Regions from separate parts of the Dialister pneumosintes genome, predicted to be linked through region 2. Evidence: riboswitches for the same ligand, from Rfam matches in the RefSeq annotation. Region 2 holds a riboswitch; the other holds the start of a gene.
What was found. Region 2 has a riboswitch for S-adenosylmethionine ahead of metK (methionine adenosyltransferase). Riboswitches for the same ligand answer to the same signal wherever they lie in the genome.

Region 1 (12,427 bases), 120 kb from region 2:
CTAAACCGAAAGACTCTTTATATAGTTGTAAATATTTTTCCGCTGTTATTTTTGACAATCCATAAAAAGACATCGGTTTTAAACATTGGGACTCCACAACAGGAAGATATTCTTCCTGAACATCTCCGTAAACAGCTGCCGTGGAAGAAAAAACTATTCTTTTTACACCATGTTTACGTGCAATTTCCAACAAATGAACAGTTCCTAATACATTCTGCATACAATCAAAAGAAGGATCTTTCATAGAGGTACTTACTGTAATTTGCCCTGCTAAATGTACTATGGCATCAAAATTTCCTTTAGAAAAAACTTTTTCCAACTGCACATCATTAATGTCCATTTGAACAAATGAAGTACCTGCAGGTAAATTCTCTATTTTCCCTGTACTAAGATTATCTACGACTGTTACGTTAATTTTTTCTTTTTGTAACTTACGCACAACATGCGAGCCTATAAACCCCGCACCACCGGTTACTAATACATTCATATTTTTCCTCCTATCTATTAAAAAGATAGTAATTAAAGTCATTCATAATATATTTATTATATAACTACTGATGATAATTCCCATGTATAATTTGCAATCTCATTATACATCAATCATAAAAATAAGACAGCTAAAAGCTGTCTTATTTTTATGAAATACTTTGTACACACTCTAATGATAAATAATATCCCTCTTCATTTTTTTGTATGGTACCGTAAAAACTTCCTCTTTGCCCAAGTGGAATATAAGCCCCATTCATATGTACTTTAATTTCTTGCATTTGAGAATCCCAAAAATTCATAATATTCTCTTTATAAGTAGTTACGTTACGCCCAGTTAAATATACTTTTGTACCTATAGGGAGAATCCCTGATTGTAAAACACGCGCTGAAATATATACATAATTTATTAAATCACTTTCAGTAATATTCCCGGGATTTACTACAAAAAAGTGTTTATTTTCACTTTGTGGTAACGGATGATAAAAAGCTTTATCTCGTTCAATCTCCAAAAGCACTTTAGGTGACTCTATCGAAGAATTATTTGCCTTATAAGTAAAATATTCCTCATCAGGATTAAAATCATTCCATATAATTTTATCTGCTACTAAACATACTTTCTTTCCATTATCTGCTACTTGTCCAATGTCAACAAAAGGAGTACGATGTAGTAGTTTGCCACCATGTTTGCCTAAATCTACAACTAAAGTGTCGCCATTCTCATCTGTAATAATATATATATTTCCACCTGCAAAAGAAGAAATATATCCTTTAATGGCTACTTTTTTGGTTTGGTATAACTTAAAATGTGTAAATAGTTTAGCTATAGTAACAGGAAAAATTCCATTATAAAGCGTTTTGGGCGATGTACAATAAGTAGAATAATTATGATTGTAATTAGGAGGATTATAAGCATTAGTTGCTATAGGACTTATAATCCCGCTCAACAAAATAAAAATTATGGTTTTTTTATTGATTATTACCATTATCAAAATTTTCCATATTATTTACGAGATTCAATAGTTCGAACTCGTTGAATATCCGGTGTACCATCTTCATTATAACTGATAGTATCTACACGGAATCGATCTAATTCCGGCTCAAATTCCTTCAAAGCCTTGGCATTAATCTTTGCTCCATTCATCATAGCACGATAAATAACGGCTGCCATCTCATAACGTGTCATTTGACGATTACCATTAAAGTATCCGTCCGGATATCCTTCTAATACCCCATTTCCTGCTAAAGTTGCTACATAATCATAAGCCCAATGATTTTCCGGCACATCCGGGAATATTTCAATCTTGTTTAAATCCAAATTGCGTCCGGCTACACCATCAGCAATTAAAGAACGTAAATCTTCTAAAGCTTTACGTAGTTCCAAAATTTCTTTAGCTGTAGAAACACGGTTAACAGATATATGATTCTTTTGGCTAAATTTCCAACTTACAGATCCGGCCACCATATCATCCCCATTTCCCACAGAACCTCCAAGACTCACCATAGTATCTTCATTAGGTCTATAAAAAGCTCCTAATGCTACTGCATTTTCGCCCTTATAATGTCCTACACTTGCAGAAAAACTCCATTTATCGTCCGGATCAAAATCTAAGGGATGAAGCATAGCCATCGCAGCAGCTCCGGCTCCCACTTTATTAATTTTATTGGATAAGGAATTGTAATTTTGTGTGAGTCCTTGCTTGAGTTGCCCTACATTAACGGCATCTGTATCTGCCACACCGGTAGCAACATTTGTGATTTTCCGACCATTCGCATTCAGCCCTTTTTCGGAAATATAAGTTTTCCCGGCCACATTTACTGCTTTGTCTACATTAACAGTATTTGCATTCATAGTAGTGGCTGTTACAGAGTTTAATTCTTTTAAATCCTTATTTAAAGAAATAGCAATCTTATGGTCACTGGATGTGGTAGTAATATTAGTATCTCCATTAAGATGTAAAGTTTCAGTGGGGTTGACGGCAGTAGGATTTCCCTTATCCGCTGCAAATAACGTAGCATCTCCATGGTTACCTCCGGAAGCAGTATCTGCATTCACCTGCATAGTAGTTCCTTTTAACTTATCATGAGCAGCACTCGAACCTGCTGCCGATGCTTTAGGTTTTACATGTACATCTGCCGTTTCCGTTGTACCACCTTCTAAATTCAATTTAATTTTATAGGTAGTTCCTTTTTCTAAACTATAAGTACGTGTTAAAGAGATTCCTTCATCCGCTTCTAACGTTACCATAGCTGCTTTTAATTGTGCTACATTGACCGCATCCGTATCCTGACTACCTGCTGCCACACCGGTAATCTGACGTGTAGCGCTGCCATCCCCATGTCCTATAGAAAATGCAGCATAAGTAGATTTCCAGGTAGGACTGTTTTTATCATAAGCAAAATTATATCGCTCTAACGGATTATAGCCATTCACACCTTCCGCTACAGAAGCAATGGAGTGACTTCCTAATGCCACAGCATCTTTTTTTCGTGCATGAGATTGATGTCCTACCGCTACCGCATTGTCTGCAGAATCTACTATTTTATAGTCATCATAAAGCGCCCCATAATCTTCTAAAGAATTTTCTTGATCAGAAATTGGTTCTATATTACCGGTCATACCACCGATAGCAATAGCATGATTCCCTGCAGCCTTTCCTTGACTCAAAGCCAATGTATGTGCACTCATAGCTTTAGTACCCACACCAATCGCTACCGCACCTTCTGCGTACGACTGTGCGTGATTGCTTACTTCAAATAAGGGTACTTCCGGATCCAGCATACGTGAGGTATTCCCTCCAATAGCAATAGCTCCTCTCGCATTGCTAGATGTAGTACCTCCCATAATCGCTACTGAATCTTGCCCTAGAGCGGCAGCACCGCTCATAGCCAGAGAATGTTCCCCCTTGCCATAAGCCTGCACACCTAAAGCCGTTGCATATTTACCGACAGCTCGTGAAGAAGCTCCTATAGCAGTACCTACTTGATCACTCGCCTTAGTCCCGTTCCCGATAGCAATACTGTAGCCGGAAACCTCTTGACTTCCCGCTTCTACTGGAGCAATATTGGCTACAGTTTTTAGTTCATTTGCATCAGCAGTTACAGTTGCTTGGTATCCCATCGCAATATTAAATCTACCTGCATCATTAACACTCGTTTCCTTACCTATTGCAATAGATTCGCTGGATCCGATAATACTTGTTTGATACCCTAAGGCTACGGAGTCAAACGAATATATTGTTCTTTCTTGACCATTAATATCCTTCTTTAAGTTTTCTATGCGACTGTTATACCCGATACTTAAAGAATTATTCCCCTCTGCATGAGCCATATGACCAATAGCAAGAGCATTTTCTGCATAAGCAGCTGTATTATAACCTACAGCTAATGCATTTTTACCTTTCGTACGTGCAATATAACCTATTGCCATAGCATTTTCATCAGGTGCACCGTCGTTATTGTAATTGGTAGAAACTTCCCCCTCCAATTCAGAACTAGTTGCACCGGTATCTGATGTATTGACATGGAAAAAGTGTAAATCCATTGCATACGTGCTACAAATCCCACTTGTTAATAAAACAGAAGACACCATTGTCATAACTGCCAATTTAGCTCTTAAACGATATTTTCTAATCTTATTTTCACTTTGCATATTTTTATTCGTACTTACTTGATATTGCATAAATACCCCCTTTATAAAAAATTTCCCCTACATAGTCAAAATATTGCATATATAATCTGTAAACTTACAGTTTGACATTAATATTATATTACTTACTTTTAATATTTTCAATTATTATTAAGTTATATAAACATAAAAATTAGAGTATCTTCTAGGAGATACTCTAATTTTTTGCTACTCTATATTTTTTATCAAAGAAAGTATTTCATCACGTTTTTCTTCCATTAATGAATAATTACCTCTAGTTTCCAGGTTCAAACGAACCAAAGGCTCTGTATTAGACCTACGAATATTAAATCTCCAATCCTCAAAAATAAAACCTAATCCGTCAATAGTTTCTACTTCTAATGCTTGTGTTTGATACGATGCTTTCACCCTTCTTAAAGTTTCAGCCGGATTTTTTACTTGCAAATTAATTTCACCGCTACAAGGAAAGTTTTTTTTCATGTCTTTTATTAATTGACCTAAACTCTTTCCTGTCTCACTTACAATTTGTACCACAAGTAACCAAGGAATCATGCCACTGTCACAAAAAGAAAAATCACGGAAAAAATGATGTGCACTCATCTCTGCACCATAGATTCCATTAACTTTTCTCATTGTCTCTTTCATAAATGCATGCCCACCTTTAGATTCTATAGAAACTCCACCGTTTTCTATTACAATCTTTCTTGTATTCCAATACAACCGAGGGTCATGCACAATAGTACTTCCTTTTACTTTGTTTAAGAAATAACAAGAAAGAAGTCCTACCATATAGTATCCATCTATATACTGTCCTTTTTCATCAAAAAAGAAACATCGATCAAAATCTCCATCCCAAGCAATTCCCATATCTGCCTGTTTTTTTATAATCATCTTACTAATGTCCTTATGATTTTTTACCAACATAGGATTAGGGACTCCATGAGGAAATAAACCATCCGGATTCATTCGTATTTCTGAAAAGGTTAAAGGCAAATGTTGTTTAAGATGTCTAAATGCAACATCTGCACATCCATTTCCACCATCAACTACTACATGTAAGTTTCTTATTTTATCTATATCAATATAAGTTAATAAATGATGAATATAATCTTCTATTATACTTTTATCTTTAATTTTACCTATATAATTACTCATTTTAAAATTGCCAGAAAAAGCAATTCTTTCTATATCTGTAAGCCCGGTATCTGCGCTCACCGGTTTTCCTTCTTCTCTTACAATTTTAAGTCCATTATAATTAATAGGATTATGGCTGGCGGTAATCATAATTCCACCATCTAATCGATAATAAAAAGTGGTAAAATAAACCATTTCTGTACCGACAAGTCCAATATTATATACATCAACACCCCCGTCTGTAAGACCTTTACATAAAGCATGACACAGACTCACAGAACTTTGACGTATGTCATATCCTACACATATAGTTTTGGGATTATACAAAGTCGCATAAGCTCTACCAATACGATATACTAACTCTTCATTCAATTCATCAGGAATAATACCGCGAATATCATATGCCTTAAATGCCGTATGCAACATATGCAATTCATTCATTAGTATTATCCACTTTCTCCGCCTGCGCTTCCATTCTTTCCAGTACTTTTATATATCCATCAGCACCATAAGCAAGACATCTCTTTACGCGGGAGATAGTAGCTGTGCTGGCACCGGTCATTTCTTCAATTTTCTCATATTTTTCCTTTTTATTTAACATTTTAGCTACTTCAAGTCGTTGTGACATATCACGAAGTTCATTTACAGTACAAAGATCTTCAAAAAATTCATAACACTCTTCTTTTGTTTTTAATAAAAGAATAGCTTCAAAAAGTTGTGTCATCAATGGATTTACTAAACGTTGATTTACGCTCATATTTTCCTCCTTTTAACAGTACTTTTACACTTTAATTCATTATAGCACTGCCATGTAATGATGTAAATTTACAACATTTGATAAAGTACATATTTTACTTGTAAAATCAGGAGTTTTAAAGATGCTTGACTTTCAATCAAAGCTAAGATAGTATAAGTGAAAAGTAGTAAGCTTTATACTATTCATCTCGAGTGACAGAGGGACTGGCCCTATGAAGTCACGGCAACCATCAACAAAGAAACGGTGCCAATTCCAGCGAGATTATCTCGAAAGATGATACTATCAAACTATTTGAACTTTCATCTCTCGATGAAAGTTTTTTTATTACACGGAGTATTTTATGATTGAGTTAAAAAATATATGTAAAAATTATGAAACCGGAATTGCCGCTCTAAAAAATATCAATCTTACTATTCAAGATGGAGAAATTTTCGGTATTATAGGGCAGTCCGGTGCCGGTAAATCCACATTAATCCGATGTATAAATATGTTGGAGACACCTACTTCGGGACAAATCATTATTAACGGAAAAGATTTGACAACATTATCTGCTACAGAATTGCGTAAAGAACGACGTCAAATCGGTATGATTTTCCAGCACTTTAATTTACTTTCGAATCGTACTGTTTATGAAAATATTGCTTTTCCGTTGGAATTATCTCATACTCCTGCCAAAGAAAAAGAAGCTAAAATTACTTCTATACTTGAATTAGTTGGGCTTAGCGAATATAAAAACAAATACCCGTCTCAGCTTTCAGGCGGACAAAAGCAGCGTGTAGGCATTGCTCGTGCATTAGTGTCCAATCCAAGTGTATTGCTTTCTGACGAAGCTACCAGTGCGCTAGACCCGGAAACAGTAAAATCAATTTTACAATTATTAAAAGCTATCAATAAAAAGCTGCATATTACAATTATCCTTATTACCCATCAAATGGAAGTTATAAAATCAATTGCAGATCGTGTGGCTGTAATTGAAAAAGGGCAAATTATTGAGGAGAGTTCTGTGTTAGACCTTTTTACTTCACCTAAAACAGATACTTCTAAAAACTTTATCGGCTCCATTTCATCTAATACACTTCCGGAAGGTTTATCTCATTATAATATCCATACTCTAAAACAACATGAAACAGATCATACTATTATGCGACTCTCCTTTCGTGGTGATGTAGCTAATGAACCTATTATTACCCAATTATCCAAAAGTTATAATGTGGAGATAAGTATTCTATATGGTACAGTTGATTTTATTCAAAATGTTTCTTTCGGTAAATTAATTATTGATATTAGTGGAACGGAAAAAAATATTTCTTCCGCACTCCATCATCTTCATAAAATGCCTATAGAAAGTGAGGTGTTAGGTTATGTCTCCCATCATAACTAATCTACTCATAAAAGCACTGGGGCAAACTGTATACATGGTATCTATATCTATGCTTATTGCTTCTCTTATAGGTATTCCACTCGGAATTTTACTTGTTGTTACAGAAAAAAATAATATTTTATCTTGTCCCATAGTTAATAGACCGCTTTCCTTTATTATTAATATCATTCGCTCCATCCCCTTTATTATATTGATGGTAGCTATTATCCCATTTACCCGTATCCTAGCAGGTACCTCTATAGGTACAACCGCTGCCATTATTCCATTGACATTAGCAGCTATTCCTTATATTGCAAGAATGGTAGAAACCTCTATTAGAGAAATTCCTTTCGGATTAATTGAAGCCGCACAATCTATGGGGGCTACTCCTTTGCAAATTATTTATAAAGTTCTCTTACCGGAATCATTACCCTCCATATTAGATTCTATGACAGTTGTTATGGTTTCTCTTGTAGGTGCCAGTGCGATGGCAGGTACTATAGGTGGTGGCGGATTAGGCGATTTAGCTATTCGATATGGCTACCAACGATTCCAAGCAGATATTATGATAATTACTATTATTGTTTTAGTCTTAATGGTACAATCTATTCAATTCCTGGGAAGTTTCCTATCTAGAAAAGCAGATAAACGCTAAAAAAAGAGAGTCATATATCGACTCTCTTTTTTATTTTTTCCTGCATAAGGCCTCTTTAGCTAATTGATCTGCCATTTCATTATACTTCACACCTGTATGACTTATAACTTTATGAAATCTAATTGTTAAATTTTCTTTTATAGAATCATAATAAGCTTTCAATGCTTTAGTTCCATTTTTATTGGTTTTCCACTCACCAATACACCATTTCTCTATACCGGCATAATCATAATAAATGTCCATCTCTTTAATCTGATGTGTAATACAATATTTCATTGCAAACATAGCTCCATGAATTTCTCCTGCTACATTTCGCATTAAAGCTAATTCTTTATTTTTAATTTTATCAGCATATTTTTCTATTTTCCCCCGAAATAAAATTACACAACCAAAAGCAAAAAATTCCGGCATAGAAGGTATATAAGAGCCATCTACATAAGCAACTACACATTCTGAGCTTATAGGTGCGTTACATTCTTTTACAGAATTAGCAGCTTCTTGTAAAAAAGCTGTAGCTTCTTCTTTTGTATAAAACCCCTTATAAGATGCATTAGGATATCCGATAACCTGTTTTTTACACTCTTCCCAAGTCGTATATAAACCTGTTTTCCGACCTTGTCTTACTGCATACCAAGATTTTTTCTTCATTAAAGCTCCTAATTATCACAACAATTGTATGAATAATCGCATGTATTTATTTTATCATATTCTTTTTAATAATAATAAAAACGCCGATGATTATAATCGACGTTTTTACCTATTCTAAATAAATCAATTTGTACCTTTTTGTATATGAGAAATAATACCGGTAGTAGAGTACCCTTTTACAAAAGGAAGGATTTTGACATCTTTTGCATATTCACGCCCTATGACATCTTCTTTTTTATAATCTCCACCTTTTACAAGAATATCAGGACAAAGTTCTGATAAGAGCTGTGCAGGAGTATCTTCGTCAAAAAGAACTACTTCATCCACACAACGCAGAGAAGAAACCATAAATGCTCTATCTAATTCATTATTTATAGGACGATGTTCTCCTTTAAGCCTTCTTACCGAACTATCTGTATTTAGTCCAACAATTAAATGTTTCCCTAATGAGGCTGCTTGTATAAGATACGTAACATGTCCACGATGCAATATATCAAAACAGCCATTAGTAAAAACAACCGTTTCTCCTTTGGATTGCCATTCTTTAATTTTATTTTTAAGTTCCTTTACAGAAATGGGTGCTGATTTAAATGATTTTTTATGAGTTTCTTTTTTCCATTTTTCTATAACAGCTTCACGAGAAACCGAATAAGTACCTACATGAGAAACTGATATACCGGCTGCTACATTTGCAATAGTAAGTACAGTTTTCATAGATAAATCTGTACCTGCCATTGTAGCTAAAATAGCCATAACGGTATCGCCGGCACCGGATACATCAAATACATCTTGCACTTGTGCCGGACAATGTATTACAGAATCTCTTTGTATAGAAGTAAGACCTTTTTCTGAACGAGTAACTACTACATTTTTTAAATGATATTTTTTCAATACTTCAAGTCCTGCAGTCGTTATCGCTTCATCCTCATTAGCAACGATACTTCCTACACAATCAGATAACTCTTTTAGATTAGGAGTAATAGCATATGCCGAATCATATTTTTCCCACATAGTACCTTTCGGATCTACTAATACGGGGATCCCCTTTTCGTTAGCTGCTTGAATAATACGCTGTGATAAAGATTCAGTAATTAAACCTTTACCATAATCAGATATAACAATGCTATCAATATGATTTTCTTTTAATCTTTCTATCCATTTATCAACCTGCTTTTCTATTTCCCCACTTATTTGATATTTTTCTTCAAAGTCAAGTCGAAGCATCTGCTGTTTAGCACCTAAAATACGTACTTTTGTCGTAGTTTTATAATCAGATAAAGTCATAAGACCTACACTATCAATACCTACTTCTGCTAATAAATTTTTTATGGTAGCTCCATTTTCATCCATCCCAATTAGACCTGCAATAAATACCTGACAACCTAAAGCTGCCAAGTTAGCTGCGGTATTAGCTGCACCACCTAATACTGCACGTTGCCTGGTCACTACACTTACAGGAACAGGAGCTTCCGGAGAAATACGGTTTACATCTCCTGTAATATATTTATCCAACATGATATCGCCTATAACAGCAACTTTCCTATTAGGCATTTGCTCTTGTAGGAATTTTTCGCCCTCACATCTCATAATTTCTCCCCATATTGATGAACCAATATATAACCTATTTATTCATTGTATTACATGCAACTCAATTATAACAGAGTCTTTATCTCCTTTTTTAGTTTTAAGAATTTTCAAAACTGTCTATAACAAAAATGAACTGTAAAGAATATTCTTCGCAGTTCATTTTGTTATTTACATAATAATATTATAAATACATTGTGCATTTTGATAAGTTATTTTTGCAACTTGCTCAACAGAAGTATTTTTAATTTGAGCAACAGCTTCTGCTATATACACAATATTTCTTGGTGTATTGACTTCATCTCTTCTACTCATGGGCGTTTGAAACGGACTATCCGTTTCCAGCAAAATCTTTTCTAACGGTAATTGCCGAACAACCTCACGAATACGTCTGCTATTTGTAAAAGTAATAGAGCCTGAAAAAGAAATATAAAATCCAAGCTTAATCAATTCTTTTGCCAACTCTACACTTCCACTATACCCATGCATAATACCTCTTAAACTTTTTTTGTATCTTTTTAGAATCTCTAATAAGTCTCCATGTGCTTTTCTATTATGAATAATTAGAGGAAGATTGAATTCTATAGCCGCTTCTATATGACGAATAAACCATTTCTTTTGTAACTCTTTATCTACAGTTTTTTCATGATAATCTAAACCGGTTTCGCCTAATGCGACCACCTTTGGTAAATTTTTAACTTTATTAAGAAGTTCATTCCACTCCTCTAAAGTAATATGTTCTACCATTAAAGGATGTATTCCACAAGCTGCATATACTTCTCTATATCGATTTGCTAATAGAATGGTTTGAAAAGCCGTTTCTAAATTTTCAGAAGGACAAACAATAAAATCTACTTGATTATCAGCGGGTTGTAATATAGAGTCTATATCTGCTATAAGTCTTGCATCATAAAGATGTGCATGTGTATCAAAAAAATGCATCATTTAACTCGACTTCCTGCAGAAATATCTACAGTAGGTACTATTAATTTATCATCATTAGTTGCTGCAAGAATCATCCCTTGTGATTCAATCCCCATTAACTTAGCCGGCTTTAAATTAGCTACAAAAATAACATGTTTTCCAATCAATTCTTCCGGTGCATAATGTTGAGATATTCCGCTCACAACAGTTCTTTCTTCATTACCTAAAGAAACTGTTATTTTTAGTAATTTTTTAGATTTTTTAACTTTTTCAGCAGTTAATACCTTGGCAACACGTAAATCTACATTGCAAAATTCATCAAAAGATATGTCCGGCTTAATAGGTTCAATACTTGTATCTACAATAGATGTTTCCACTTTCTCTTCTACCGTTTCTTTTACTTCTTCCATATCAATACGAGGATAAATAGGAGCTTCTTTCTTAGTTACAGTCCCATTTGGAATTTGCCCCCAAGTTAAGTCTGCGTAAGTTGCATTTTCAAATGCAGATAATCCTAATTGATTCCAAATCTTTTCTGCTCCTAGTGGAATGATAGGAGCTACCAACAAAGATACATAACGGAGACCTTCCGCCAAATGATATAAAACGGATTGCAATGCAGATTTCTTGTCCTCTTGTTTTGCTAAAACCCAAGGTTCTGTCACATCAATCAATTTATTTAATGAACGCACAAAAGACCAAACGCCTCGCAATGCATCATTAATTTCCCAATTATACATATTAGTTTTAAAAGTACTTAAAGTATCAATTGCTTGCTTTTCTATATTTTTTACTGCTTCCAAAACTTTTTCGTCTACAGAAGCATCTCCTTGATAAAGAACTCCATTATCATATTTTTCTACCATAGAAAGTGTACGGTAAAGCAAATTCCCTAAATCATTAGATAAATCAGAGTTGATGCGATTGATTAAACGCTCTCTACTAAAATTTCCATCTTGTCCAAGTTGAATATCATTAAGCAAATAATATCGTATAGCATCAGAGCCAAATTCATGAATCAAAGGAATCGGATCAATGACATTCCCTCTTGATTTTGACATTTTTTCCCCATCAACGATAAGCCAACCATGTCCATACACTTTCTTAGGTAACTCAATACCAAGACTCATAAGCATGATAGGCCAAATAATGGAATGGAATCGTACAATTTCTTTTCCCACCAAATGAACATCTGCCGGCCAAAATTTTTTAAATTTTTCTTTATCATCT
Region 2 (12,427 bases):
AGCACCAAAAGTAAGGTTGGGTACAAAATGTCCATCCATAATATCTAAATGAACTAAATCAGCTCCTGCTTTTTCAATATCTTTTAATTCTTCTGCCAACTTGGAGAAATCAGCAGATAAAAGCGAAGGCGCAATTTTAATCATAAATACTCCTCCTAATATTTAACCATTCTATTATGTATTTCTGTTAAAATATCTTGATATGATTTATACCGAGTTTTCTGTATAATCCCTTCTTCCAGCGCTTTTAATATAGCACATGCAGGTTCTTTTAAGTGTAAACAATTATTAAATTTACATTTACCTAAATAAGGTCTAAATTCTCTAAACAAAAAATCTAATCCATCTGCTAAATCCGCATTTAAATCTAATGCAGTATAACCTGGTGTATCCATAAGATAATTAGTATTTGTTAATTTAATCAGTTCCGAATGACGAGTGGTATTTTTCCCTCTCCCGGTTTGTGAACTTACTTCCTGACAATTAAAATACTCTTTTCTAATGAGTAAGTTTAAAAGACTTGACTTTCCTACTCCGGAAGGACCGGAAAAAGAAATTACAGCCCCCCTTAATTTAGAATAAAGTATATCTATTCCTGTTTTTTGAATAGCAGAAACAATAATAGAGTCATAGCCTGCCTTTTTATATATAGACGATATTTCTTCTGCTTTAACTATATTTAAATCCGCTTTATTGATGCAAATTAATACCGGAATTCGAAAAGCCTCGGCAGCGATTAGCATTTTATCAATAACAAATAAACTTGGATTAGGATTTGTAACTGCTATAGTTAATATGAATTGATCAATGTTTGCAACAGGTGGACGACTTAATACATTCTTACGTGGATATACAGATACAATACTGGGAGTATGTTCTTTATCAAAATCATATTCGACCCAGTCTCCCACTAAAATATTTCCTTGTCGTTTTGTTTTTCCACGAGAACGGCTTATAATTTGAGAGTTATTTTCTGTTGCTATCGTAAAATAGCCATTTTGATTTTTAAGAATAAGTCCTTTCATACTCACAACTCTCTATCTTGAATAACGGATCCGTCAACAACTACTTGTACTCGAACACTTCCTACTCCGGAAACATCTTTTACAATATTACTCCCCGGTACGGTAGCTTCATTATATACTTGATGTTTTCCTGTATCATCAGTTACATAAATTTCAAGTTTTTTAGATTCACCGGTTTTAGGTAAAGTGATATTGACGGTTCCTTTTTTTATATTAGATAGTTGTTTTTTATCTTTTCCTATAACTAAATTTACAATGCCGTTTGAATGATTATTAGCAATCGGATCTTGTGATGTAACAAGCGCTTTAGGATCTGTTAATGAAACTCCTTCAGATACCGTAATTTGACCTACTGTTAATTTACTATCTGTAAGAACTTTCTTTGCTTCTTCTATTGGTAGACCGACTACATTGGGTACTTTTATCTGTTTTGTGTTAATAACAATATTAATTAAAGTATCCGCATCCACTCTTGAGGATGGCAATGGCATCTGTGTAAGAATAATATTTTCAGGTTGTGTAGAATCATTTCCTTCTTGTACATTTCCCAATGTTAAATGTAATTTTGTCAACCGTTCTTTTGCTTGTTCAATAGTCAACCCTTTCAAATCAGGAACTAAAATAACGGTTCCTCCTTTGCTAACTGTTAAATGAATAATACGTTGTTCTTTTACTTTAGAATTAGCTGATGGAGTTTGAGAGATAACTTCTCCAATAGGAACATCATTACTGGCAATTTCATCAATAGATACCTTTAATTCTTTTTTTCTTAGTATTTGTTCTGCAACTTCTACCGGTTTTCCAACTACATTAGGCACTTCTACTTCTTTATTACTCCAAAAGTTTCCAAAACTGAAAAATGCCCATGCAAATGCTACAATGAAAAGCAAAACCATCGAAGCTAAAATATATTTTTGTGGAAGGTTGGATATAAATCGAGAAAATTTACTTTCCGTATCACATTTTTCTATACGACGTGTTTTTGACGTTACTGTTTTCGATATAGTTCCAAAATCTCGTTCTACAGCTTTAAAAGCAGAAGAGGTTGTAAATCCTTGTGCAATTTTTAATTCTGATATAAAATCTTGTATATTATCATACCTTCTTGTAGGATTTCTTTGTAACGCTGTCAATAAACATTCTTCCAACATAGGAGAAATAGCAGGATTATAACGTGTTGGACGCGGAATTTCTTCCTGCATATGTTTTAATGCAATGCTTACTGCAGTTTCTCCATCAAAAGGCAAATGATTGGTAAGCATTTCATATAAAACAATACCTAAAGAGTAAATATCTGTTTTGGCATTTAATTTATCCCCTGCTGCTTGTTCCGGGGATAAATAATGAACGGAACCTAGTACAGCTTCTCTAGTCATTATTGTAGAAGAGTTTACTGCACGAGCAATACCAAAGTCTGTAACTTTTACTTTATGATTCGGTGTCAAAAGAATATTTTGTGGTTTGATATCACAATGAATAATTCCGTTATCATGTGCTTCTGCTAAAGCATTTCCAATTTCTATAGTGATTTTTACAGCCATATCAATCGGAATATGTGGATGTTCTTTTATATATTCTTTAAGTGTTTTCCCTTGTACATATTCCATGACTATATAATGACTTCCTTCACAGCAGCCTACATCATAAATACCTACGATATTGGGATGACTAAGTTTACCTGCAGATTGTGCTTCACGTCTAAATTTAGCAATAAATTCACTGTCCTCTGCAAAAGCAGTATGTAAGATTTTAATTGCAACTAATCTATCAAGTAAAAGGTCTCTTGCCTGATAGACATCTGCCATACCGCCAGTACCTATTTTCTTTTCTAATTGATAGCGTTCATCCAGTATTCTATTATTCATAGTTTACTCCATTTTCCAATGATTCATCGCATGCTAATATAACAGAAACATTATCTTCAGCACCAGCTTTATAAGTCATATCAATCAATTCATTCATACAAGCTTTTAGATTAAATTTTTTTATAATTTTATGTTTTTTCATACAATTATTTATTGATTGATCTGTAACCATACTAGTGAGCCCATCAGAACAAAGTAACATAACTGAGTTTATATCAAAAGTAAGATGCCCTTTATCTACAACAAGTTCCGGTTTTATACCGACAGCTCTGGTAATTTCATTTTGTCTGGGATGCTTTTTCATTTCGGAAAAATTAATTTTTCCCTCTTTGAATAAATGCATCACAAAAGAATGATCTTCTGTGATTTGTGTAATAGATTCTATTTTGTTGTTAAAAATATATAAACGACTATCCCCTACGTGAGCCCAATATAAAACATTTCCATGAATCACAACCACAATTAATGTTGTACCCATAGAAGACAATGTCATTGCTTGCTTTTTATGTTTTAGAACTTCTTGATTTGCAAACTGAATAGCATTTGTTAATACCTGCTCATTTATTGCATGAAGTTCATATTTTGTTAAAAAGCTTTTGACAGCATTAACAGCTAATTGACTAGCCGTTTCTCCTCCATCATATCCGCCCATACCATCAGCAAGAATATAACAAGAATTTTTAAAAATTGAGATGCTATCTTCATTATTTTTCCGGATGAGTCCGGTTTTTGATATGCCATAATTAGTAATCATAGATTTTATATTGTTAAAAACTTACACAAAATAAATAAATTTTCTTTATTTTATAATTAAATGTTAATGTGATAATTTAGCATCTTGCATAAATCGACGTTTTAATTGTCCGCATGCAGCCTGTATTTCTTCACCCATTTGACGCCTTACTGTAGTATTTCTTCCATATTTAGTAAGTGCTCTTTGAAACCGGAAGGTTTGGTTCATCGAAGGTGGATATAATTGAATATGTTCAGTACCATTTACCGGAATGAGATTAATATGTGCATTCAATTTACCTAATAAATGATGTAATTCTTCTGCGTTTTCTAAACTGTCATTAATTCCTTTTATAAGAATATATTCAAAAGTAACTCGTCTCCCTGTTTTTTCAAAATAATATACAGAAGCTTTTATTAAGTCTTGAATAGGAAACATTTTACTAGCCGGTAATATTCGATTTCTAATCGTATCATTAGGAGCATGTAGAGAAATTGCTAAAGTAATAGGAATTCCTTCTTCTGCTAAACGATAAATACGAGGAACTATACCACAAGTAGACAAAGTCATATTTCTATAGCTTATATTAAGCAAATCTTCATCATGGCAAAGGTTTATGAATTTAAGAACTTCTTCATAATTTTGTAAAGGTTCTCCGGCTCCCATAAGAACCAAAGAATGAATAGGTTGCTTAAAGACTTCTTTAAACGCATAAATTTGTGCTAACATTTCTCCTGCAGTCAAATTTCTCTCTAACCCATTTTGTGTAGATGCACAAAAAACACATCCCATTGCACATCCTACCTGTGTAGAAATACAAATAGAGTTTCCATATACATGATGCATACAAACTGTTTCAATAAACGTTCCATCTTCTAACTTAAGGAGAAGCTTTGTCGTATCTTTATCATCAGACTTTTGTTCTTTGATAATTTGAGGTTTAGAAACCATAGCATGATTCATAAGCCATTCTCTAAGCCCTTTAGGCAGCTGTTTCATTTCTGTAAAATCAAAAATAAAACGTTTATACAAATAATCTCTAAGTTGTTTTGCTCTATATCTAGGAAATCCGTTTTTCTTAAATATGTCTTCTAATTCAGGTAATGTACGCGCCCATACATTAATCATTACTATTGCTCCTTATTAATCGAGCCACAAAGAAACCATCTGTATGATATTCATCAGGCCAGATTGTAATCATACCTTCTGTAATTCGCTTTCCGTTAAAATTAAAAGTTTGTAATTTAAAATTTGGATGTGTTTTTAAAAACCATGTAATGACTTCCTCATTTTCTTCTTTATTAAGTGTGCAAGTACTGTATACAAGTATTCCTTCGGGCTTTACATAAAAAGCAGCTGTTTCCATAAGTTTTCTTTGTATGACAGGAAATTCTTTAAGACTTTCTTCACTACGTCTCCAACGAATTTCAGGTTTATGTGCTAATACTCCTAACCCTGAACAGGGAGCGTCTAATAACACTCTATCATAAAGGCCTATTCGCTTTTCATCCACAACTGTAGCATCATGTTGTTCTGCCTGAATACAAGTAATCCCTAATTTAGCTGCATTTTGTTTGATGAGATTTACTTTATGTTCATAAAGATCCCAAGCATCAATACGTGCACGATTTTCAGTAAGTTGTGCTATATTGATAGATTTGCTTCCCGGCGCAGCACACATATCTAAAATAGCTTCGCCTCTACATGGTTCCAATATGGAAGCAGGAATCATAGATGCAGCACTTTGAATGTATACCATCCCCTCTTTAATTAGAGAAGACTTAAACAAAGCATCACCATTGCCAATACGAATCCCCTGTTGACCGGAAATAAAGGGTATTACAGTAGGTTCTGCATGAAGAAATTTTAGTTTTTCCAATAATTTGTTAACAGGTAATTTTATTGGATTGCTATGAATATCTAAAGATGGTGATTTATTAAATTCTTCCAATATAGCCTTAGTACGGTTTTGTCCAACCTGTTTAATCATTCTACGAATAAGCCATTCCGGTTGATTTAATGTTAATGATAAATGCAATAAATTATTTTCTTTAGCAGTTGGAATTCGAATTTGTATTTTCTTTCTAAGATAATTTCTTAATATAGCATTAACAAATCTGGCATTTCCCATATGAGTAATTTGTTTAGCTATATTAACCGTTTCATTTACAGCTGCAGACTCAGGTATTCGATTTAAAAAAAGAAGTTGATATAATCCGATACAAAGTAAAATAGTTACTTTCTCATCAATTTTAGAAATGGGACGTGTACTTAATTTACCTATAATCCAAGTTAAATAATTATATCTGCGACATACTCCATACACAATTTCAGTTAATAAACCTTTTTCTGATTTACTCATCATTTGATACTTCGGAGGAGCATAAGTTTTCATAACTTTTTGTAGGGTTAAATTAGCATATGCATCTTTTGTAAAAACATCAAATAACACATTATACGCCAACTTCCTGGCAGAAGGAACCTCTATCGCTTTATTATTCCAATTGATCATTTATTTTTACCTGGTATCCATTAATAAAATCAGCTGCACTCATTTTTTTATGATTTTCCGGCTGAATCTCAATAATTTTTAATAATCCATTTTTAGTTTGCACAGAAATAATTTGATTCTCTAAGGAAACAATGGTTCCGGGCATTACATTCTTTTTATCATTAGGTTCATATGTTGTTTTATGTATCTTTACTCTCTTTCCACGAAAAAAAGCATATGCTCCCGGTGAAGGATAAATCCCTCGACATAACGAATCTAACACTTGTGCTTCTTGATCCCATGAAATTTTCCCCATCGACTTTGTTATTTTTTCTGCATAAGTTGCATTTTCTTCTATTTGAGGAATTGCATTTTTAAGATAATAAGGTAAATTACTTAATATTTTGACTAACAGTTGTGCTCCTTGTTTACTTAATAAGTCAAACAATTCTCCTGCTGTCATATGTGGTGTAATTTGTACTTTTTTCTGAATTAGCATATCTCCGGTATCCATTCCTACATCTAATTTCATGATAGTAATACCGGTTTCTGTTTTTCCATCAATAATTGCACGTTGAATAGGTGCCGCTCCTCTATATTGAGGAAGAAGTGATGCATGCACATTAATTGCTCCATAAGCCGGTATATCTAAAACAGCTTTCGGCAATATTTTTCCATATGCAATAACAATAAGTAAATCAGGTTGTAAGTTTTTAAGCTGTGTAAGTTCTTCTTCACCAAAACAAAGAGGTTGGTAAACCGGAATGTTTTTTTCTAATGCAAAAGTTTTTACCGGAGAAAAATTAATTTTTTTACCACGTCCATTAATACGATCCGGCTGTGTATACACAGCTATAGGTTCGTATCCGTTTTCAAAAATTAATTTCAATGCGGGGATAGCAAAGGACGGTGTTCCCATAAAAACAATCTTAAGTTTGTTCCGGTTCATGTTCTTCCAGCTTTCGTAATGCAGTTGCTTTTTCAATAAATAAAATACCATTTAAATGGTCTGTTTCATGTTGAATGCAACGGGCTAATAATCCGGTTGCTTCTTTTTGTTTCTTTTTCCCTCTAACATCTTGATACTTAACACGTACAGCCGAATAGCGTTCTACTAAACCAACATATCCGGGAATAGAAAGGCATCCTTCTGTATCCACATCTGTTTCTTCTCCTATTGGTTCCCAAACAGGATTAATATAAGCTTCGAATCCGGTTTCACCGTCATCAGCCACAAAAACTCGAATGGATAAATCAATCTGTGGAGCAGCTAATCCTACACCATTTGATTCATACATTGTTTTTTTCATATCTTGAATAATATATTTTAATTTTTTATTAAACACAGTAACGGGTTCTGCCACTTTTTTCAAAGTAGGATGCCCGGCAATAATAATTTTACTCATAAACACCATCCTTGTAATTTTATAAAGGGTCTATATCTATAATTATACCATTTTCCAGAAATAAGTTTGATTGTTTCATTACATTTTTTAGCTCTATTAAACACTTGCCTTTTATTGTAATAGATCTATAATAAGTATCCTTTCTTTTTTTTACAGGTTCATCATATGGTAATGAAATATGTAGTTCCTGTTCTAATTGAATATCCTTTACTAACCAAAAATATATATTATCCATCTTTTCTTTTACCTGCGAGTAATTTTTAGCAAAGCAGGTAATTTTCATCATCTTGCAAAAAGGAGGATATTGTAATGCTTTTCTATATTCAATTTCTGTATTATAAAATGCTTCATAATTTTGTTGAGCAGCCAATTGTATAACGTTATGTTCCGGGTTATAAGTTTGCAATATAACTTGCCCTTGTGTCTTCTCTCTACCGGCACGTCCCGCACATTGTGTAATGAGTGTAAAAGCTTGTTCAGAAGCGAGATAAGTAGGTAAATTTAAAATATTGTCAATATCAATAATCCCAACCGCATGTACATTCGAAATATCATGCCCTTTAGCAACCATTTGTGTGCCAATTAATATATCATACTTACCTATTCTAAAATCATTCAAAATAGAGGCTGCATTATGCTTTTTTTGTGTACTATCAGTATCAAAACGTGCTATACGTGCATCAGGAAATATTTCATTTAAAGATTCTTCTAATTTTTGTGTTCCCTTTCCTAAAAAAAGTATATGATTGCCATTACATACATTACAGTTTTGGGGAACATTAAAATAGGCTTCACAATAATGACATTGTAAACGATGTTTATCTTTATGATAAACCAGTGATACGTCACAATGTGGACATTTAAAGGTTTTCCCGCAAGATTTACATAAAAGCGTAGGTGCATAACCTCTTCTGTTAAGGAGTAAAATCACCTTTTTATTTTCTTTTATTGTTCGGTCTATTAAGTCAATTAAAGTATCTGAAAATATGGATGATTGCATAACAGCTTGTGGCTGTTTCATATCTATGATTTGTATATGAGGGAGTGACGTTTCAAATACTCTATGGTTCATCGTAATGAGATGAACTTTATGTTGTTTTGCCGCATGATATGAACTTATAGAGGGGGTTGCCGCACCTAAAACAATAGGACACTGATATTGTACTGCCATCACCTTAGCCACATCACGACCATTGTATCGAGGAGTTTCTTCTTGTTTATAAGAAGAGTCATATTCTTCATCAACAATAAGCAATCGTAAGTTTTTAAATGGCATAAATAAAGCGGATCTTGAACCAATAACCACATGGCTATCCCCACGTTCAATACGCATGCGATTATTATATCTTTCGCCTTTACTTAAATTACTGTGCATAAAGACTACATCATCACCAAAATGTTTAGCAAAATAATCTACCATTTGAAGCGTTAATGCTATTTCAGGAACCAGAATTAATACCATTCCCCCCATCGATAAAGCATGATCAGCCGCTCTAACATACACTTCGGTTTTACCGCTTCCGGTAACTCCTTTCAATAAAAATCCTTTATATTTTTGTTTATCAACAGCAGAAATAATATGACTCGTTGCTATTTCTTGCTCCGGAGTAAGAGTGTAGCAATAATTTTCTTTTTCTTTTTTTATCAATGAATACGTTTTTTTATTTTTATAAAACAAATGTCCAAATTTATTTTTACAAAATTCCCGAATAACATTCATAGAAAATCCGGCTTTTTCTACTTCGTGTAGAGGCAAATCTCCATGAATTTTTAAATAGGTTGCTAATTGTGATTGTTTTAATTTTCGTTTCTCATTAACAGGAAACTCTTTATCAATACTTATCCAACGTTCTAAAGGATCTTTGTGAACTGCTTTTATTAATTCGTAAGGTGATACATATTTTTTTTCTAGAAGTTCTTTCCGTTCTTCTTTTGTAAATAGTTCTATAAAATCTTCTTCATAAATTTCTGTTACCGACTCATCAATTAATGTATGTATATACATGGAACTAGGAATAATATCCCAATGTATTTGAAATGAAGTCTTTGTTTTTATCCCTTTTTTATCAATATAAAAAAGGCGAAGTGCTTCTACTACTGTACAAAAATAATAAGAAGAAATCCAAAGTGCTGTTTGAATCATTTCAGGTGTAAACCACGCAAATGAATCGATTGGTGATTTCACATCTTTTAGTGAATAATTAAGTGTAGAAGTATCTATTTCTCTTATAGAAAGAATAATCCCCTCTTCTGTTTTATTGCCAAAGGGAATAATGCAACGCCATCCAACTTGTAAAAAAGAAAGATTTTCCGGAATAATATATGAAAAGGTTCTATTTAATTTTTTAGAAGGTCTGTTAATAATTACTTCTGCAACCCGTTTCATAAGACTCCTCTTTTACAAAAATTTACATATAATAAATTTAAAACAAAATAGTAGACAGTTAATTAGATACTGTCTACTATTTTACCATAATACCAATCAAAAACAGATTTATTAAATTTATTGTATACCGGCGTCTTTACGAAGAATTTCTGCCTTATCAATACGTTCCCAAGGAAAATCTGCTTCTTGACGACCAAAATGTCCATAGGCTGCAGTTTGTTTATAAATAGGATTACGCAAAGAAAGCATATCAATAATCCCTGCAGGACGTAATTCAAAATGCTTAGTTATTAGTTCTTCAATTTCTGTATCAGAAATACGACCGGTTCCAAAGGTATCCACTAAAATTGAGACCGGTTTAGCTACACCAATCGCATAAGACAGCTGAATTTCACATCGATCAGCAATACCGGATGCTACTATATTTTTGGCTACATACCTAGCCGCATAGGCTGCAGAACGATCCACTTTTGTAGGATCTTTTCCTGAAAATGCACCTCCACCATGACGTGCCATTCCTCCATAAGTATCTACAATAATTTTACGTCCTGTTAATCCGGCATCTCCTTGTGGTCCCCCAATAACAAAACGACCTGTAGGATTAATTAAATACCGTGTTTGTTCATCTAATAAAGTAGGAGGAATAACCTTTTTTATAATACGTTCAATCATATCCTCTTCAATTTGTTTTTGCGAAATATCCGGATTATGTTGTGTAGAAATAACAATAGTATGTACCCTTAGCGGTTTCCCATTTTCATATTCTACAGTAACTTGTGTTTTACCATCGGGACGAAGATAAGTAATTTCATTATTTTTTCTTGCAAAAGATAGACGATATGCCAATTTATGTGCTAATGCTATCGGTAAAGGCATATAAATCCCTTTAATATAAGGCTCCGTCTCGTTAGTCGCATAGCCAAACATCATCCCCTGATCTCCGGCACCTATATCGTAATTTTTGGTTTCTCCATTTTTAGATTCTAAAGATTTGTCTACACCCAAAGCAATATCCGGTGATTGTTCCCCAATAGAAAGCAAAATGCCACAATGCTTTCCATCAAATCCGTATGTGGGATTTGTATAACCGATATCATTAACTGTTTTACGAATGATATCAGTATAATTTACATGTGCAGTAGTAGTTACTTCTCCAAATACATGTACTTGACCCGTAGTAACAATCGTTTCACAAGCCACTCGACCACAAGAGTCTTTTTCTAAAATAGCATCTAATATAGAATCAGAAATTTGATCGGCAATTTTATCAGGATGTCCTTCTGTCACTGATTCAGAAGTAAAAAGAAATTTTTTATCCATGATTTTCTCCTTGATAACGTAGAATATATTAAGTAATTATGTAATAAAAAAAGCTCCTCTCATGAGGGGCTAGCCATTTTCCCTCATCTTAACAGCATATAAACTGTTGGAATTAGCACCTTATCTTATAATAGATGGTTGCTGTAGCTTCATTGGGCCGTTCCCTCTGCTACTCTTGATGAGTCACGGTATTACTTATAATAAATCAAAATATACTATAATGCAAGTAAAAAGTGATATGAAAATCTATATTCATACCACTTTCTATTTATATATTTTCGATAAGGTGTTCTATAATAATATCTCCAAGTTTTTCTTTTTTCATACAAGGATAAGTATACATACTTCCATTTTGTAAAAGAATAGTTGCTTTATTATTATCTACATCAAATCCGGAATTCGTACCGGATACATCATTAGCTATTAACATATCTAAATTTTTTCTGATTAATTTTTTCTTCCCATTCTCAATGACATTCGTAGTTTCTGCTGCAAATCCGACTAAAAATTGATGCTGTTTCTTTTGTCCGAGATTTAACAATATATCTGATGTAGACTCTAATGCAAGAGAAAGCTTGTTCAACTCTTCCTTTTTTATTTTTTGCAATGCACTTTTTACCGGTTTGTAATCAGCAACCGCAGCTGCCATAATTACAACATCATAATTCATATATTGTAAATCAATCGCTTGTTTTAATTCTTCAGCGGTCTCTACATATTCTACAGAAGCCCCTACAGGAACTTTTAAATGAGGATTACAGCTAATAATATGTACTAATCCTTTTTCACGTATAGCTGCCTGTGCTATTGCATATCCCATCTTCCCACTGGATCGATTACCTATGTAACGAACAGGGTCTATCTTTTCCTTAGTACCTCCTGCCGTAATAAGAACACGTTTTCCTTGTAATCGACTCTTCCCATTTAAAACTTGGTCTATAGTTGTAAATATTTTATCTTCCGATGGGAATCTTCCTTTTCCGGTTACATTACAAGCTAAATGACCTATTTCCGGTTCTACTAATAAATATCCTCTATCTTTTAATTTTTTTAAATTTTCTTGAACAACTACATTCTCATACATATGTGTATTCATAGCCGGTATTAAAAGAATAGGAGAAGTTGTAGCAATAGCTGTTGTAGAAAGCATATCATCTGCAATCCCTGATGCTATTTTTCCTATGATATTAGCTGTAGCAGG

Region 1: it holds a riboswitch for S-adenosylmethionine, as region 2 does, so the genes downstream of both, BCB69_RS01940 (methionine ABC transporter ATP-binding protein) here and metK (methionine adenosyltransferase) in region 2, are expected to answer to the same signal.

Annotation. Positions count from the first base shown of each region.
Region 1 is NZ_CP017037.1:379,506-391,932, reverse strand. It holds gene BCB69_RS01965 (NAD-dependent epimerase/dehydratase family protein) at 1-487, opposite strand, end outside; gene BCB69_RS01960 (hypothetical protein) at 636-1,433, opposite strand; gene BCB69_RS06270 (S-layer homology domain-containing protein) at 1,490-4,168, opposite strand; gene BCB69_RS01950 (phosphohexomutase domain-containing protein) at 4,343-5,710, opposite strand; gene BCB69_RS01945 (YerC/YecD family TrpR-related protein) at 5,703-6,026, opposite strand; SAM riboswitch class I at 6,206-6,306, shown strand; gene BCB69_RS01940 (methionine ABC transporter ATP-binding protein) at 6,367-7,407, shown strand; gene BCB69_RS01935 (methionine ABC transporter permease) at 7,388-8,041, shown strand; gene BCB69_RS01930 (ribonuclease H1 domain-containing protein) at 8,072-8,689, opposite strand; gene rfaE2 (D-glycero-beta-D-manno-heptose 1-phosphate adenylyltransferase) at 8,813-10,276, opposite strand; gene BCB69_RS01920 (TatD family hydrolase) at 10,445-11,218, opposite strand; gene metG (methionine--tRNA ligase) at 11,215-12,427, opposite strand, start outside.
Region 2 is NZ_CP017037.1:495,297-507,723, reverse strand. It holds gene rpe (ribulose-phosphate 3-epimerase) at 1-144, opposite strand, end outside; gene rsgA (ribosome small subunit-dependent GTPase A) at 156-1,025, opposite strand; gene pknB (Stk1 family PASTA domain-containing Ser/Thr kinase) at 1,028-2,890, opposite strand; gene BCB69_RS02520 (Stp1/IreP family PP2C-type Ser/Thr phosphatase) at 2,883-3,644, opposite strand; gene rlmN (dual-specificity RNA methyltransferase RlmN) at 3,708-4,751, opposite strand; gene rsmB (16S rRNA (cytosine(967)-C(5))-methyltransferase RsmB) at 4,744-6,135, opposite strand; gene fmt (methionyl-tRNA formyltransferase) at 6,119-7,063, opposite strand; gene def (peptide deformylase) at 7,044-7,520, opposite strand; gene priA (replication restart helicase PriA) at 7,540-9,906, opposite strand; gene metK (methionine adenosyltransferase) at 10,024-11,229, opposite strand; SAM riboswitch class I at 11,307-11,411, opposite strand; gene coaBC (bifunctional phosphopantothenoylcysteine decarboxylase/phosphopantothenate--cysteine ligase CoaBC) at 11,495-12,427, opposite strand, start outside.